Regions from separate parts of the Rathayibacter festucae DSM 15932 genome, predicted to be linked through region 2. Evidence: predicted binding sites of a transcription regulator. Region 2 holds the regulator's gene; the other holds the start of a gene.

Region 1 (8,681 bases), 390 kb from region 2:
GGCGCAGACCGAGGTCGACCGGCGAGAGCTGGGCCTTCGGTGCGCTTCCGCTCGCGGGCTTCACGGACAGCGGCTTCGGATAGGGCAGCACGGCGCCGGAGGGAGTCACGGCGACCGTCTCGTCCGTCACGTAGCCGAAGCGCTCCCCCAGCACCCGCGAGGCGGTCGTCTTGCCGGTGCCGGAGGCGGCCACGAACGCCAGCACGCGGCCGTCGTCGGCGGCGACGCCGCAGGCGTGCAGCATCAGGAGGTCGCTGCGGCGCTCACCGATGGCCTCGAGCGTGAGCGTCGACGTGAGCGACTCCTCGAGCTGCGCGACGGAGTGCGAGACGACCCGCACACCGCCCGGCGGGACCGCGCCGGGGAGCGACACCTCGGCCGAGATCACGCGAGCGTCGGCGCTGTCGGCGGCGGCGCAGGAGCGCCAGCTGCTCCGGATCCGGGCGACGTCCTCGTCGGACAGTTCGGGCCCGAACTCGACGCGGAACGGGACCTCGAGGATCGCCAGCGACATGCTGCGCGGTCCGGATCGCTCCGGCCCGGATCGCTCGTCACCGGGCCGGTCGGCACCCGTCTGCACGGAGGAGCTCAATACGCCCCGTCCCTCGCCAGGACCGCGCGCGCGGTCTTGAAGAGGATGACGATGTCGCCGGTCATCGACCAGTTCTCGACGTAGTAGAGGTCGAGGCGGACGGTGTCCTCCCACGACAGGTTGGAGCGTCCGCTCACCTGCCAGAGGCCGGTGATGCCGGGCTTCATCAGGAAGCGGCGGTGCACGTGCTCCTCGTACTGCTCCACCTCGCGCGCCAGCGGCGGGCGGGGTCCGATCAGCGACATGTCGCCGCGGAAGACGTTGAGGAACTGCGGCAGCTCGTCGAGGCTGAAGCGGCGGAGGACGGTGCCGACCTTGGTGACCCGGGGGTCCTTCGCCATCTTGAACAGGATGCTGTTGCCCTCGTCGCGCTGCTGGGCAGCGAGCTCGGCCAGGCGCGCCTCGGCGTCGACCACCATCGAGCGGAACTTCAGCATCTCGAAGGTCGAGCCGTTCAGCCCGATGCGCTCCTGGCGGAACAGGATCGGGCCCGGGCTGGTCGTCTTCACCAGCACCGCGACGACGATCAGCACGGGAGCGCTGAGGATGATCAGCATCGTCGATGCGGCGATGTCGAAGAGCCGCTTCGCGAAGCGCTGGCGGCCGTCGAAGCGCGGGGTCTCGACGTGGATCAGCGGCAGGCCGGCGACCGGCCGGGTGTGGATGCGCGGGCCGCCGATGTCGGTGAGGCTCGGCGCCACGACGAGGTGCTCGCGGCCGGGCTCGAGGGTCCAGCTGAGCTCGCGGATCCGCTGCGGCGCCAGCTCGTCGGAGCTCGTGACCACGACGGTGTCGGCGCCGGTCGCGTCCATCACGGCGCGCACGCCGTCGATCCCGGAGAAGCCGTGCAGCGAGAGGCCCGCGAGCTCCGCCTCGCTGGTGAGCGCCTCGGCGCCGCCGACGGAGGTGGAGACCGCGCCGACCAGCTTGTAGCCGGCCTCGGTGCCGCGGCGGAGCTCGCGCGCCGTGTGCAGCACGCTCGCTCGGGAGCCGAGCAGGACGACCTGGCTGGAGAAGCGACCGACCTTGCGCTGCCGGGTCAGCCAGGAGCGCCAGACGAGGCGGCCGACGCAGATCAGCAGGATCCCGGCGGGGAACGCCGTGATGATGTAGCCGCGCGCCAGCAGGATCTGCAGGAGGTAGGCGATGATCGCGACGATGCCGAACAGCCAGATGGAGGCGTCGACGATCCGCCGGTACTCCACGTAGCCGGTGCCGACGATGCGGCGGTCGCGGGTGTCGAAGACCTGCAGGGCGAGGAGCCAGCCGATCGAGAGGACGACCGAGACCCAGGTGTAGCTGACGGCGATGTCCACGGGGTTGTTGAAGCCCACGTCGGAGTTCAGGTTGAGATCGAACCAGAACAGCTGCGTGCCGAAGACCGAGACGAGGATCGCGACGACGTCGGTGGCGAGGAGGCGCCGGCGGTAGTCCTGCTCCCAGGACGGACGGCGCTTCGGCGGAGTCTCCTGCGAAGCCATCGAACCCCCCGGTCTCGCGTGCTGCGTCGGAAGGCCTGCGTGCGTTTCCGGTGATGTCACGCCCGCAAGGCTACCCACTTCCCTGTTTCATTCGGGTCACGCCTGATGAGCACTGCTCGACACTGCTAGCCGCGCAGTCGGCCGCGGCTCTCCTGCAGGTAGCACGAGCCGCAGAGCGACTCGTAGGTGACCTCGGCCCCGTCGATGGCGACCTGGTCGCCGTCGAAGACGAATCGGCCGTCGACCACCCGGCCGTTGAAGATCGCCTTCCGCCCGCAGCGGCAGATCGTCTTGAGCTCCTCGAGGCTGTGCGCGATCTCGAGAAGCCGCCTGCTTCCGGGGAACGCGGCGGTCCGGAAGTCGGTCCGGATGCCGTAGGCGAGGACGGGGACGTTCTCGAGGATTGCGATCCGGAGCAGATCGTCGACGTGCGACTCGGGCAGGAACTGCGCCTCGTCGACGAGCAGCGCGCTGACGTCGCGAGCCGTCTCGGCGAGCACGCGGGCGCGCGCGGCGGAGAAGACGGCGACCGGATCGCCGTCGGGCTCGAACAGGATGTCCACCGGACGGGTCACGCCGAGGCGGGACACGATGAGCTCGTCGCCCTTGGTGTCGACGGCCGGCTTCGCGAGCAGCACCCGGTGCCCGCGCTCCTCGTAGTTGTGCGCGGCCTGCAGGAGCGAGGTGCTCTTGCCGCTGTTCATCGCGCCGTAGCGGAAGTAGAGCTTCGCCATCAGGTCCTGTCTCTGCTCGTGGGCGGGCGGTGCCCGCGGACCGCGCCCGGCGCGGTCCTCGTGGTCGTGGTCGTGGTCGTGATGGTCGTGGTGATCGTCGTGCCGGCCGCGGTCGTGCCGGTCACTCGAGGAGGCCGTCCTCCGCCGCCCGCCGAATCAGGTCGGCGCGCCGGCTGGCCGGGCGGCCGATCTTGGCGTACTTCTGCCGGACGCGGCGCAGATAGGTCTTCGCCGTCTCGAACTGGACGTTCATTCTCGCGGCGACCTCGGGAGTGCTGGCGCCGGCGACGTAGTGGCGCAGCGCCTCGAGCTCCCCCGCACTCAGGCGCGGACGCTGCTGCGCGGCCACCCCGATCGGCAGCGGGCGCCACTGCGAGGCGGACCCCGCGGTGGAGCGCATGGCCATGGCCGAGCGCGCCGCCTCCATCACGTCCTGCATCGACTGCGCCTTCGTGAGATGCCTGGCGGCGCCGGCCCGCAGCGAGCGCTCGCGGATCTCGTCGTCCTCGCGCTCGGCGAGGACGATCACGGTCGCGCCCGCGGCACGGCAGGTGCGGATCCGCGCCTCGATCGAGATCGGCTCGCTCAGCTCGAAGTCCATCAGGACGACCTGCGTCGGGAACACCGTGCTGGTGACCAGCTCCATCCAGGTGCCGGCGCTGACGACGAGCTCGAAGTCCGGGGCGTTGGCGGCGATCCAGCTGCTCATGCTGTCCAGGAGCAGCTCGTGGTCGTCGAGGATGCCGAGCCGGACCGGTCGCGGGCCGCCGTCGGCGGAGGGGGTCTCGGCGGACCGGGCCTCGACGGACCGGGACTCGGCGGCCCGGGCGGAGGAGCCGGACGTCGGCTCACCGGGGCGAGGGAGCATGCGACGATCCTAGCCGCGGGGCCGGATCGCCTCCGCGGCCCTCTCAGAACAGCGTCGGCTGGCCCACGCCGGGCAGCATCGAGGCGCCGTCCTCGCCCAGCTCGCGGAGGATCAGACCGCCGCCGCGGAGACCGAGGTGCCGGGCCGGCTCGTCGCCGTCCTGCGGGCGGCCGTGCTCGCCGCCCAGGGTCCGCAGCACGCCGAGCGAGGGCAGCGCCGAGGCGCCGCGCGCGGTCGGCCCGAGCGCGGAGGAGCGCATCGAGCCGGTCGCCGGGTCGGCCTCCCCCTCCTCCAGCCGGTGGTCGCGCATCAGCGGGCGGATCCGCGCGGACAGCCAGCGGCGGTACTCGGCGGGCGCGTAGGCGGAGCGCCCGGGATAGAGGGAGCGGTAGCGGTCGAGCAGCTCGGGGTGCTCCTGCGCGAGCCACTGCAGGAACCACTCCTTGACCCCGGGCTTGAGGTAGAGGGTCGAGTACATGATCGTGCTCGCCCCCGCCTCGCGGCAGGCGCGGAGCGAGGCGTCGAGGTGGGCGCGGGTGTCGGTGAGGAACGGCAGGATCGGCATCAGGAAGACCGAGCACTCGAAGCCCGCCTCGCGGGCGGCCGTGACGGTCGCCAGCCGGGCCGCGGCCGACGGAGCGCCGGGCTCGATCGAGCGCTGCAGATCCTCGTCGAACACGGCGATCGAGACGCCGAGGTCGACGGGCACGTGCTCGGCCGCCTCGCGCAGCAGCGGCAGGTCGCGCCGGAGCAGCGAGCCCTTGGTCAGGATCGAGATCGGGGTGCCGGAGGCGGCCAGCGCGGCGATGATGCCGGGCATCAGCCGGTAGCGGCCCTCCGCCCGCTGGTACGGGTCGGTGTTGGTGCCGAGCGCGACGGGGTGCCGCTCCCAGCTCGGCCGGGCGAGCTCCCGGGTGAGCACCTCGGCGACGTTCACCTTCACGACGATCTGCGAGTCGAAGTCGCGCCCGCCGTCGAACTCGAGGTACTCGTGGGTGGGCCGGGCGAAGCAGTAGGTGCAGGCGTGGGTGCAGCCGCGCATCGGGTTGATCGTCCAGCCGAACGGCATCTTCGACGAGGAGTGCACCCGGTTCAGCGCCGACTTGGCGAGCACCTCGTAGAAGGTGATGCCGTCGAACTCGGGGGTGCGGACGGTGCGGACCAGCTCGGTGAGCTTCACCAGGCCCGGGAGCGCGGCCTCGTCCGCCGCGCCGATCGCCTGTCCGCTCCACCTCATGCGTCCATTAGAACATGTGTTCGAACGTTTCCGGTGGACGCATGTTGGTCGAGTAGCCGCGAAGCGGCGTATCGAGACCCGCCGTCCCCAGCCGGTCGGGTCTGCAGACCCTTCTTCTGACGATGGCGGATCTCGATACGCCCGCTGCGCGGGCTACTCGATCAGCATGCGGCTTCGCGCCCTCGGTGCTCAGACGGAGGCGCGGAGCGCGAGCGCCTCGGAGGTGGCGGCGACGGTGCGCTCGGCCGTCTCCGGGGCGTCGTTGAGAGTCGAGCCGTAGCTGGGGACGAGCGAGCGGATCCGCGGCTCCCAGGCCTTCATCCGGTCGGGGAAGCAGCGTTTGACGATGTCGAGCATGATCGGCACGGCCGTCGAGGCGCCGGGCGAGGCGCCGAGCAGGCCGGCGATCGTGCCGTCCGCGCCGGTGATGACCTCGGTGCCGAACTGCAGCACGCCGCCCTTCTTCTCGTCCTTCTTCATCACCTGGACGCGCTGGCCGGCGGTGATCAGGTACCAGTCCTCGGAGCGGGCGGTGGGCAGGAACTCCCGCAGCGCCTTCATCTTCTTGTCGCGGCCGGCCAGCACCTCGCCGAGCAGGTACTTCATCAGGTCGAGGTTGTCGCGGGCGACGGCGAGCATCGGGCCGATGTTGTGCGGGCGGATCGACAGCGGCAGGTCGAGCCACGAGCCGCGCTTGAGGAACTTGGGGGTGAAGCCGGCGTACGGGCCGAACAGCAGCGAGGCCTGGCCGTCGACGACGCGGGTGTCGAGGTGCGGGACCGACATCGGCGGGGCGCCGACGGCGGCCTTGCCGTAGACCTTCGCCTGGTGCCGGGCGACGATCGCCGGGTTGTCGGTCCGGAGGAACTGCCCCGAGATGGGGAAGCCGCCGAAGCCCTTGATCTCGGGGATGCCGGACTTCTGCAGCAGGTGCAGCGCACCGCCGCCGGCGCCGACGAAGACGAAGCGGGCGACGACCTTCTTGGGCGTGCCGCCGACCTTCTGCTTGAGGTCCAGGCGCCAGGTGCCGTCCTTCTGCCGGGTGATGCCGGTGACCTCGTGGCCGGTGTCGAGCGTGCCGCCGTGCGCGACGACGTGGTCGAAGAGCTGGTGGGTGAGCGCGCCGAAGTCGACGTCGGTGCCGGCCGGGATGCGCGTCGCGGCGTAGGGTCCACCGCCGGCGGGGCGCTGCTCCATCAGCAGCGGCGCCCACTCGTGGATGGTCTTCGTGCTCTCGGTGAACTCCATGCCGGCGAAGAGCGGCTGGTCCTTCAGCGCCTCGTAGCGCTTCCGGAGGTACTCGACGTTGGCCTCGCCGTGCACGAAGGTCATGTGCGGAGCGGAGTTGATGAAGCTCGAGGGCTCGCGGATGTCGCCGGCCTCGACCAGGCTCGACCAGAACTGCCGCGAGATCTGGAACTGCTCGTTGATCTGGATCGCCTTGGCGGGGTCGACGGAGCCGTCGGCCGCCTCGGGCATGTAGTTCAGCTCGCAGAGGGCGGCGTGGCCCGTGCCCGCGTTGTTCCAGGGGTTCGACGACTCCTGCGCCACGTCGCCGAGGCGCTCGTACGCGGCGATGGTCCAGTCGGGCTGGAGCTTGGTGAGGAGTGCACCGAGGGTGGCACTCATGATGCCCCCACCGATGAGGGCGACGTCGACCGGTTCCGAGGAGTTCACGAGAGTCGAGTTTACCGTCGGGCGCCGGGCGGGAGGCGGGCCGGGGGGTCGCTCGCCCATCAAATTGACGGCTTTTCCCGTCGTGGGGCGGCGGCGGCGGCCGCTGCTCGGACACGTGGGTCTCGATACGCCGCTGCGCGGCTACTCGACCAGCATGCAACCACCGCGGCGCGCAGGCGGGCGCACCCCATGCAACCGCCGCGGCGCGCAGGCGGGCGGACCCCATGCAGGTGCCGCGGCGCGCAGGCGGGAGCACCCCCTGCAGGTGCCGCGGCGCGCGGGGGCGCACCCCATGCAGGTGCCGCGGCGCGCAGGCGGGCGCCCCATGCTGATCGAGTAGCCCTCGCAGAGGGCGTATCGAGATCCACCGTCGGAGAGACGGCGGCCGGAAGCCACCGTCCTGAAGGCGTGGGTCTCGATACGCCGCTCCGCGGCTACTCGACCGGCATGGCGCTCCGCCGGGTCAGGCGACGGGCTGCTTCGCCGCGATCAGCTCGGCGATCTGCACGGCGTTGAGCGCCGCGCCCTTGCGGAGGTTGTCGTTGCTGATGAAGAGGGCGAGGCCGCGGCCCTCGGGGGCTCCCTCGTCGGCGCGGATGCGGCCGACGTAGCTCGGGTCGCTGCCGGCGGCCTCGAGCGGCGTCGGCACCTCGCGCAGCGCGACTCCGGGGGCGTCGGCGAGCAGCTCGCGGGCACGCTCGGGGCTGAGCGGCGCGGAGAACTCGACGTTGACCGAGAGCGAGTGGCCGGTGAAGACCGGCACGCGCACGCAGGTCCCCGAGACCAGCAGGCCGGGGAGCTCGAGGATCTTGCGGCTCTCGTTGCGGAGCTTCTTCTCCTCGTCGGTCTCGTTCAGGCCGTCCTCGACGAGGCTGCCGGCGAAGGGGATGACGTCGAAGGCGATCGGCGCGACGTACTTGTCCGGCGCCGGGAAGGCGACCGCCGAGCCGTCGTGCACGAGGTCGAGCAGGTGCTCGTCGGCGACGGCGGCGCGGACCTGGCCGGCCAGCTCGTTCGCTCCGGCGAGCCCGCTGCCCGAGACGGCCTGGTAGGTGCTGACGATGAGGCGGGTGAGCCCGGCCTCATGGTCGAGGACCTTGAGGATCGGCATCGCGGCCATCGTGGTGCAGTTGGGGTTCGCGATGATGCCCTTCACGGCCTGCTCGATCGCGTGCGGGTTCACCTCGCTGACGACCAGCGGGACCTCGGGGTCCATCCGCCAGGCGCTGGAGTTGTCGATGACCAGGGCGCCCGCGGCGGCGAAGCGGGGCGCCTGCGCGCGCGACCCCGTCGCTCCGGCCGAGAAGAGCGCGATGTCGAGGCCCGAGGGATCGGCGGTCTCGGTGTCCTCGACGACGATGTCCTCGCCGCGGAACGGCAGGGTCGTGCCGGCCGAGCGGGCGGTCGCGAAGAAGCGGATCGACGCGATCGGGAAGTCGCGCTCCTCGAGGAGGCGGCGCATGACGGTGCCGACCTGGCCGGTGGCGCCGACGACTCCGACGTGGAGGGGGGTGCTGCTCATGCTGGGCTCTTTCGTCCGTGGGCCGCTCGCGGGAGGAGCGGCACGAAGGGGTGCTGGCGGGAGGGCCGGGGCGGGCTCCCCGGAGACGGTACCGAACGACGGCGGAGTCGACGGGGCCGGAGTATGCGATCGGCGGGATCGCGAGGGCGTTCGGCGGTCAGCGCCCGGTGCCGGCGTAGACGACGGCCTCGTCCTCGGCGTCGAGGCCGAAGGCGGTGTGCACGACGCGGAGGGCGTCGTTCACCGTGTCGGCGCGGGTCACGACCGAGATGCGGATCTCGCTCGTGGAGATCATCTCGATGTTGATCCCCGCCTCGTAGAGCGAGCGGAACAGCTTGGCCGAGACGCCCGCGTTGGTGCGCATGCCGGCGCCGACGAGCGCGAGCTTGGCGATCTGGTCGTCGTACTGCAGCGACTCGAAGCCGACCTCGTCCTTCTCGGCGTTGAGCGCCGTGAGGACGGTCTGGCCGTCGGCCTTGGGCAGCGTGAAGGAGATGTCGGTGCGGCCGGTCGCGGCGGCGGAGACGTTCTGCACGATCATGTCGATGTTCGAGCCGGTCTTGGCGACGA
Region 2 (8,681 bases):
CCTCGAGGGCGCGGGTGCGGTCGGAGGTCAGCTCGACGTCGGCACCGGCGAGCTCGAGCGCCTTGACGGCCGAGTGGACGTTGCCGGAGCCGTAGTCGTAGACGACGACGGACGGCCGGGCGCCGCTCACAGCGCGCCCTTCGTCGACGGCACCCCGGCGACCAGCGGATCGAAGGCCTTGGCCTGGCGGAACGCGCGCGCGAACGCCTTGAACTCGGCCTCGGCGATGTGGTGCGGATCGCGCCCGCCGAGCACGGTGACGTGCACGGTCAGGCCGGCGTTGAAGGCGATCGCCTCGAAGACGTGGCGGACCATCGATCCGGTGAAGTGGCCGCCGATCAGGTGCAGCGCGAAGCCCTCCGGCTCGCCGCCGTGCACGAGGTAGGGACGGCCGGAGATGTCGACCACGGCCTGGACCAGCGCCTCGTCGAGCGGGACGAGGGCGTCGCCGAAGCGGGAGATGCCGGCCTTGTCGCCGAGCGCCTGCTTGATCGCGGTGCCGAGCACGATGCCGATGTCCTCGGCGGTGTGGTGGATGTCGATCTCGATGTCGCCGGTGGCGCGGACGGTCAGGTCGGTCAGCGAGTGCTTCGCGAACGCCGTCAGCAGGTGATCGAAGAAGGGCACGCCGGTGGAGAGGTCCGCGACACCGGTGCCGTCGAGGTCGATCGACAGCTCGATGCTCGACTCGCTGGTGGCACGACGGAGGGAGGCGGTGCGCCCGGGAGCGGCGCTCGAGGAGGTCATGGTCTCCAGTGTATTCGGGGGCCGCCGACCCTCCGGGCGGCTATTCGCGGGCCAGGGCGACCGCGGGGTCCGCCGACGGGGCGGGCAGCGCGGCGACCGCCTCGAGGAAGGCGGTGGTCTCGGCCTCGGTGCCCGCGCTCACTCGCAGGTGGTTCGGGATGCCGACGTCGCGGATCAGGATGCCCCGCGCGAGCAGCGCCTCGAACATCGCGCCGGGGTCGGCGACGCCGCCGAAGAGGACGAAGTTGCTGCCGGTCTCGTGCGGGGTGTAGCCGAGCTCGCGCAGTCCGTCGATCATCCGGTCGCGCTGGACGATGATCTCGCCCACCATCGCGAGCATCTCGTCCGCGTGGGCGAGCGCCGCGGTCGCGGCCGCCTGGGTCAGCGCGGAGAGGTGGTACGGCAGGCGCACCAGGCGGAGGGCGTCGACGACGGCGGGGTCCGCGGCGAGGTAGCCGAGGCGGACGCCGGCGAAGGCGAAGGCCTTGCTCATCGTGCGGGAGACGAGCAGGCGAGGGCGGCCCTCGAGGAGGCTGAGGGCGGTCGGCGCGTCACGGCCGGCGAACTCGGCGTAGGCCTCGTCGACGACGACGATGCCGTCGGTCGCGTCGTAGACGGCGGCGATCGTCTCGAGGTCCAGCGGGGTTCCGGTGGGGTTGTTCGGCGCGCAGAGGAAGACGATGTCGGGGCGCTCGCGGCGCACCGCGTCGGCGGCGTACGACGCGGACACCCGGAAGTCGTCCTCGCGGTCGACGCCTACCCAGCGCGTGCCGCTGCCGGAGGCGAGGATCGAGTACATCGAGTAGGTCGGCGAGAAGCCGAGCAGTGAGCGGCCGGGGCCGCCGAAGGCCTGCAGGACGTGCTGGAGGACCTCGTTCGAGCCGTTGGCAGCCCAGATCGAGTCGGCGGTCAGACCGTGGCCGAGGTAGCCGGCCAGGGAGTCGCGCAGCTCCCGGAACTCGCGATCGGGGTAGCGGTTCACCGTGCGGAGGGCGACGGACACCCGCTCGACGATGTCGGCGATGACGTCGTCAGGGACCGGGTGGGTGTTCTCGTTGACGTTGAGGGCCACGGGCACGACGGCTTGCGGAGCGCCGTAGGGCTGCTGACCGCGCAGGTCGTCGCGGAGGGGGAGATCGTCGAGAGTCGTCACCCCGGAATGGTACCGGGGCACTCGGTGCGCTCGATCAGTCCGCGAGGTCGTACTGCGCCGGGATCGCGAGGCGCTGCCCGGGCTCGAGGCCGGCGTTCGCCAGCTGGTTGAGCGACTGGATGTCGTAGACGACGTCGCGCGGGTCGGAGTCCGGTGCGAGCTCCTCCGCGAGGGACCAGAGGGACTCGCCGGCGCGGACGGTGACGTACTGGAACTCAACGTCGGCGCTCTCGCCCGAGGCGACGGCTCCGCCGCCGTTGAGTCCGAAGACGAAGGCGCCCGCGACGAGGGGCAGGGCGCCGAGCGTCGCGAGGACGGCGCGACCACGACGGGTCAGGCGCAGGCGGGTGCGCGCACCGGGCTGCTCGGCAGGGGTGACGTGCTGCGCGGAGGGCTGGTGCTGCGCGATGGTGGAGGGCTGTGCGGTCATGGTGATCGCTCCTTTCAGCAGGGGTTCGGGCCGGGGCCTCGGCCGGGAGGACCCGGTCCGAACCTCTGTTCCGAATATATCTTCGAATACCGCGCCGGGCAAGACCCGGTCGCGTCGCATCCATTGCTGAATCGCGCGACACACTCGAACGAATGTTTCGAACGCGGACCCCCGCCGGATACAGTTTCGAGAGTCCGCAGTCAGTACAGCAGCGACCACCGACATCGGTGCTCGACGCGGACGGAGAGGGCGCGCACGCGGCGTGCGCACCGAGAGAGGGACGATCGTGAGCGACGCGCAGACGGCCGGGGCGAAGGCGGCCAGGACGACGACTCCGGCGCCGAAGGCGAAGGCGGCGGCGAAGCCCGCGGCGGGCCGCCGCCGGAAGAATCTCAGCGCGAAGCAGCTCGCGATCCTCGACGCCATCCAGCGCTCGGTGTCCAGCCGCGGCTATCCGCCGAGCATGCGGGAGATCGGCGACGCCGTCGGCCTCGCCTCGCTCTCCAGCGTGACCCACCAGCTCAACCAGCTCGAGCTGAGCGGGTATCTGCGCCGCGATCCCAACCGCCCCCGGGCGCTCGAGATCCTCATCGACGTGCCGAGCTCGACCGAGGACGACGGCTCGTTCGAGTCGACGGCGACGGTCGCCGACGCGGCGATGGTGCCGCTGGTGGGCCGGATCGCGGCGGGCGTGCCGATCATGGCGGACCAGCAGATCGACGAGGTCTTCCCGCTCCCCCGCCAGCTGGTCGGCAAGGGCGAGCTCTTCATGCTCAAGGTGGTCGGCGAGTCGATGATCGACGCCGCCATCTGCGACGGCGACTGGGTCGTCGTCCGCTCGCAGCGCACCGCGGAGAACGGCGAGATCGTCGCCGCGATGCTCGACGGCGAGGCGACCGTCAAGGTCCTCCGCCAGCGCGACGGCCACACCTGGCTGCTCCCCCGCAACTCCAACTTCGAGCCGATCCTCGGCGACGAGGCCGAGGTCCTCGGCAAGATCGTCGCGGTGCTCCGCTCCGTCTGACGCGGCGGCGCACACGCGCAGGAGGGGCGGACGGCATCGAGCCGTCCGCCCCTCCTGCATTCACCGGGAGGCACGGCGAGCAGCTCGCGCAGCGTGACGACGAAGCGCCCGCGACCGCGGAGGTGATCCGTGGTCGCGGGCGCTTCGAGCGCAGGTGACGGCCCCGCCGCTACACCTCGACGGCGGCGACGGGAGCCGCGAACTCGCCGAGCGAGCCGGCGAGGTCCTCGTGCACGAGCGCGTGGACGTGCGTGCCGCCCTCGACGTACTGCGTCGAGAGGATCCGGCCGTTGCGGTGCAGCGAGGAGACCACGTCGCCGCGGTCGTACGGCACGAGCAGGTCGATCTCGATCTGCGGCTCCGGCAGGATCTCGGCGATCTTCGCCTGGAGCTCGTCCATCCCCTCGCCGGTGCGCGCCGACACGAAGACGGCGCCGGGGGCGAGACCGCGCAGCACGAGCCGCTGGCCCTCGTCGACGAGATCGGACTTGTTGAACGCGATGATCTCGGGGATGCTCCGTGCACCCACCTCGCCGATGACGTCCCGGACGGTCGCGATCTGCCCCGCGGGGTCCGGGTGCGAGGCGTCGACGACGTGGACGATGATGTCCGAGTCGGCGACCTCCTCCAGGGTCGAGCGGAACGCCTCCACCAGCTGGTGCGGCAGGGCGCGCACGAAGCCGACGGTGTCGGCGAGCGTGTAGCCGCGCCCGTCCGGGGTCTCGGACTTGCGGATCGTCGCGTCGAGTGTCGCGAAGAGCGAGTTCTCGACGAGCACGCCCGCGTGCGTCATCCGGTTGAGCAGGCTGGACTTGCCGGCGTTGGTGTAGCCGGCGATGGCGACCGACGGCACCGCGTTGCGCTTGCGGTTGGCGCGCTTCGCCTCCCGGGCGGGCTTCATCGCGGTGATCTGCTTGCGCAGGCGCGCCATGCGGGTGTGGATGCGGCGGCGGTCGAGCTCGATCTTCGTCTCACCCGGACCACGCGAGCCCATGCCGGCGCCGGCGCCGACCTGGCCACCGGCCTGGCGGGACATCGACTCGCCCCAGCCGCGCAGGCGCGGCAGCAGGTACTCGAGCTGCGCGAGCTCGACCTGCGCCTTGCCCTCGCGGCTCGTGGCGTGCTGGCTGAAGATGTCGAGGATGACGGCCGTGCGGTCGATGACCTTGACCTTCACCACGTCCTCCAGCGAGCGGCGCTGGCTCGGAGCCAGCTCGGTGTCGGCGACGACCGTGTCGGCGCCGAGGGCGGCGACGAGCCCGGCGAGCTCCTCCGCCTTGCCCTTGCCCAGGTAGGTGCTCGGATCGGGGTGCGGCCGGCGCTGCAGCAGACCGTCCAGGACGGTCGCTCCCGCGGTCTCGGCCAGGGCGGCGAGCTCGTGCAGCGAGTTCTCCGCGTCCTCGATCGAGCCCTGCGAGTACACGCCGATCAGCACCACGTTCTCGAGGCGCAGCTGGCGGTACTCGACCTCGGTGACGTCCTCGAGCTCGGTGGAGAGGCCGGCCACGCGCCGCAGCGCCTGCCGGTCCTCGCGATCGAACTGATCGCCGTCGCTGGTCTGCTCGGCGTCGCGCTCGACGTCGCCTCCGGCGCTCTGCAGCGCCTGGGCTCCGCCCGCGACGAACCGCGAATATCCCGACGAGCGCGACTGCGCGTTCGCCAGGACCCGCGAGACGACGTCCACGGCCTCGGTCGTGTCGGTCTCGTTCAGGTCTTCCGTCATCCGGATAACACTAACTCCTCAGCTGTTGATAAGTTCACTTCTCATGGCCGCCGAGCACTACTTCACCAGCACTCCCGACGGCGACCTCCGACCCCGCAGGATCAGCGCCCGGATCGCCGGCCGCGACCTCGAGGTCACGACCGCCGGCGGGGTGTTCAGCCCCGGCCACGTCGATCTCGGCACCCGGGTCCTGCTGGACGCGGTCCCCGACGCCCCCGCGAGCGGGGACCTCCTGGATCTCGGCTGCGGCTGGGGACCGATCTCGCTCGCCCTGGCGCTCGGCTCCCCCGACGCCCGGGTGTGGGCGGTCGACGTCAACCAGCGGGCGCTCGAGCTCGTCCGCCGCAACTGCGCAGAACTCGGTGTCTCCAATGTCAACGCCGTGCTGCCCGAGGATGTTCCCGAGGACGTCCGCTTCGCCGCCGTCTGGTCGAACCCGCCGATCCGGGTCGGCAAGGCCGAGCTGCACGCACTGCTCGAGCGCTGGCTGCCGCGCCTCGAGCCGGAAGCGGAGGCATGGCTCGTCGTCCAGCGCAATCTCGGCGCCGACTCGCTGCTGACCTGGCTGACCGAGACGTTCGAGGGCCGGCTCGAGGTCGACCGGATCTCCTCCGCCAAGGGCTTCCGCGTCATCCGCACCACGCGCACCGCCTGATCGCGGGAATCGGCCGCGCTCGCCGGAACGGATCGGTGCCCAGCCGGTCGATCCCGAGCTAGTCGATCCGGATCGTGCCGGTGTAGACGAGGTCGGCCGGGCCGGACAGGCCGACGTGCTCGCCCTCCTCGGTCGGGAACATCGTCACGCCCAGCGTGCCGCCGGGGACCTCCACGCGCCAGGACTGCGGAGCGCGCGCTCCGGCCCAGTAGCGCACGGCGAGGGCCGCCGCGGCGGCGCCCGTGCCGCAGCTGAGCGTCTCGCCGCTGCCGCGCTCGTGGACGCGCATCCGGATCCGGCCGATGCCGTCGTGCACCAGCGGCTCGCCCGGCACGACGAACTCGACGTTCGCCCCGTCGGCCGGCTCCGGCTCGATCTGCGGGATGTAGCTGAGGTCGGCCTCGTCCAGCTCCTCGTCGTTGCTCAGCGCGACGACGATGTGCGGGTTGCCGAGGTCGAGCCCGAGACCGGGACGCGGCACCTTCAGCTCCTTGGCCCGGACGAGCGGCTCGCCGCCGGCCAGCTCCCAGCGGCCGAGGTCGACCTGGAAGCCGGCACCGCTGCGGGTGACGTCGCGGACCCCGGCGCGCGTGCCGATGGGGAGGGTGTCGCCCTGCTCGAGGGTCGCGAGACCGCCGGCGAGCAGGAACGCCGCGTAGACGCGGATGCCGTTGCCGCACATCTCGGCGATCGAGCCATCGGCGTTGCGGTAGTCCATGAACCACTCCGCCTCGGGCTCCTGCTCGAGGGCGGCCGCGCCGTCGGCGAGGGCGCGGGAGCGGACCGCGCGGATGATGCCGTCGGCGCCGACGCCGAAGTGCCGGTCGCAGATCATCGCGATCTGCGCGGGCGAGAGGTCCACCTCACCGTCCGGGTCGCTGAAGAGCACGAAGTCGTTGCCGGTGCCCTGGCCCTTGGTGAAGTGCAGCTCGATCGTCATGGCGCTCAGCCTAGCGAGGCGCTGGAGCCCCGACCTGGGCGAGGGCGAGCGCCTGCTCGAGGAGGTCAGGAGCGTCGAACGGGAGCCAGCGCGCCGCCTGGTAGCGGCGGAACCAGCTGTTCTGCCGGCGGGCGTAGCGGCGGGTGAGCGCCTGGGTGGAGGCGATCGCCTCCTCCTGGGTCAGCTCGCCCGAGCGCTGCGCGAGCGCCTGGGCGTAGCCGATGGCCCGGCTGGCGGTGACGCCCCGCTCGATGCCGAGCGGCACGAGGCGCTCGACCTCGTCGAGCATGCCGCCCGCCCACATCCGCTCGACCCGGCGGTCGAGCCGCTCGACGAGGACGTCCCGCGGTGCGGACAGCGCGAGGACCGTGCTCGGGCGCCACGGGACGGGGGTGTCCGACATCAGCGCGCTGTTCGGCGAGCCGGTGAGCTCGGTGATCTCGAGAGCGCGCACGATCCGTCGGACGTTGTGCGGGCCGATCCGCGCGGCGACCTCGGCGTCGACGGCGCGGAGCCGCTCGAAGAGCACCGCGGACCCCTCGCGCTCGGCCGTCTCCTCGAGGGACCGCCGGACCGCGGGATCGGTGCCGGCGAAGGAGAACTCGAAGATCACGCTCGAGACGTAGAGGCCGGAGCCGCCGACGAGGATCGGGGTCGCGCCGCGCGCCAGGACGTCGTCGATCACGGCGCGGGCCTCACGCTGGTACCGGGCGACGGAGGCGTCCTCGGTGACCTCGAGGACGTCGAGCAGGTGGTGCGGCACGCCCTGGCGTTCCTCCTGCGGGAGCTTCGCGGTCCCGATGTCCATGCCGCGGTAGAGCTGCATCGCGTCGGCGTTGACGACCTCGGCCGCACCGCCGGACGCGCGGATCGCGGCGGCGAGGGCGAGCGAGAGGTCGGACTTGCCGGTGCCCGTGGCGCCGACGACGGTGAGGAGGGCGGGCGCCGCCCGCTCAGCGCTCGCCATCGAGGGCGTCGTAGATCGGCGTGGTCAGCGTCTCCGGCGCGGCCGGCGTGATCGGGCGGAGGCGGAGCGAGGGCAGGCCGAGCGAGACCCTCGGTGCTCCCGTGGTGTCCGGCGCGGCGGGGACGCCGCAGGACTCCGTCTGCGCGCGGTCCCAGGCGTCGCCGGCGCGGGTGCGGCGGACCTGCAGCGGAGCACCGTCGATCGAGCCGGCGATCAGGTAGAAGGGCGCGGCGCGGGTGACCTCGACGCTGACGACGTCGCCGGGGCGCGGCTGCTCGGAGCCGGCCGGGACGTCGAAGTGGACGAGGCGGCTGTCCTCGGCGCGGCCGCTGAGTCGGTGCGTCTCGCTGTCGCGGCGGCCTTCGCCGGTCGCGACGAGCACCTCGACCCGGCGCCCGACGACCGTGCGGTTCTCGCTCTCGCTGATCGAGTCCTGCAGCGCGGCCAGGCGCTCGAAGCGCTCCTGGACGACGGCCTTCGGGATCTGGTCGGGCAGCGTCGCCGCGGGCGTCCCCGGGCGGATGGAGTACTGGAAGGTGAAGGCGGAGGCGAAGCGGGCCGCCTCGACCACGCGCAGGGTCTCCTGGAAGTCGGCCTCGGTCTCGCCGGGGAAGCCGACGATGATGTCGGTGCTGATCGCCGCGTGCGGGATCCGGTCGCGGACGCGGTCGAGGATCCCGAGGAAGCGCTCGGAGCGGTAGGAGCGGCGCATCGCCTTGAGGATGCGGTCGGAGCCGGACTGCAGCGGCATGTGCAGCTGCGGCATGACGGCCGGCGTCTCGGCCATCGCGTCGATGACGTCGTCGGTGAAGGCGGCCGGGTGCGGGCTGGTGAAGCGGATCCGCTCGAGCCCGTCGATCGTGCCCGCGGCACGGAGCAGCTTCGAGAACGCCTGCCGGTCACCGAACTCGACACCGTAGGAGTTCACGTTCTGGCCGAGGAGGGTGACCTCGATCGCACCGTCGTCGACGAGTGCCTGGATCTCGGCGAGCACGTCGCCGGGACGGCGGTCCTTCTCCTTGCCGCGCAGTGCGGGGACGAT

The links. The regulator LexA, encoded in region 2, represses DNA repair genes until DNA is damaged. The targets are predictions, from matches to a motif close to TCGAACANNTGTTCGA.
Positions count from the first base shown of each region.
Region 1: the regulator LexA is predicted to act here: its motif matches at 4,921-4,936, upstream of C1I64_RS11430 (Rv2578c family radical SAM protein).

Region 1 covers NZ_CP028137.1:2,459,461-2,468,141, forward strand. Annotated here, with positions in the region: gene C1I64_RS11410 (hypothetical protein) at 1-514, opposite strand, end outside; gene C1I64_RS11415 (sugar transferase) at 589-2,073, opposite strand; gene C1I64_RS11420 (thymidine kinase) at 2,199-2,807, opposite strand; gene C1I64_RS20770 (hypothetical protein) at 2,807-2,932, opposite strand; gene C1I64_RS11425 (response regulator transcription factor) at 2,929-3,675, opposite strand; gene C1I64_RS11430 (Rv2578c family radical SAM protein) at 3,719-4,912, opposite strand; gene C1I64_RS11435 (malate:quinone oxidoreductase) at 5,102-6,649, opposite strand; gene C1I64_RS11440 (aspartate-semialdehyde dehydrogenase) at 7,053-8,111, opposite strand; gene C1I64_RS11445 (aspartate kinase) at 8,269-8,681, opposite strand, start outside.
Region 2 covers NZ_CP028137.1:2,065,614-2,074,294, forward strand. Annotated here, with positions in the region: gene hisH (imidazole glycerol phosphate synthase subunit HisH) at 1-130, opposite strand, end outside; gene hisB (imidazoleglycerol-phosphate dehydratase HisB) at 127-747, opposite strand; gene C1I64_RS09680 (histidinol-phosphate transaminase) at 788-1,900, opposite strand; gene C1I64_RS09685 (LysM peptidoglycan-binding domain-containing protein) at 1,935-2,330, opposite strand; gene lexA (transcriptional repressor LexA) at 2,743-3,354, shown strand; gene hflX (GTPase HflX) at 3,524-5,077, opposite strand; gene C1I64_RS09700 (class I SAM-dependent methyltransferase) at 5,121-5,732, shown strand; gene dapF (diaminopimelate epimerase) at 5,791-6,672, opposite strand; gene miaA (tRNA (adenosine(37)-N6)-dimethylallyltransferase MiaA) at 6,683-7,639, opposite strand; gene miaB (tRNA (N6-isopentenyl adenosine(37)-C2)-methylthiotransferase MiaB) at 7,626-8,681, opposite strand, start outside.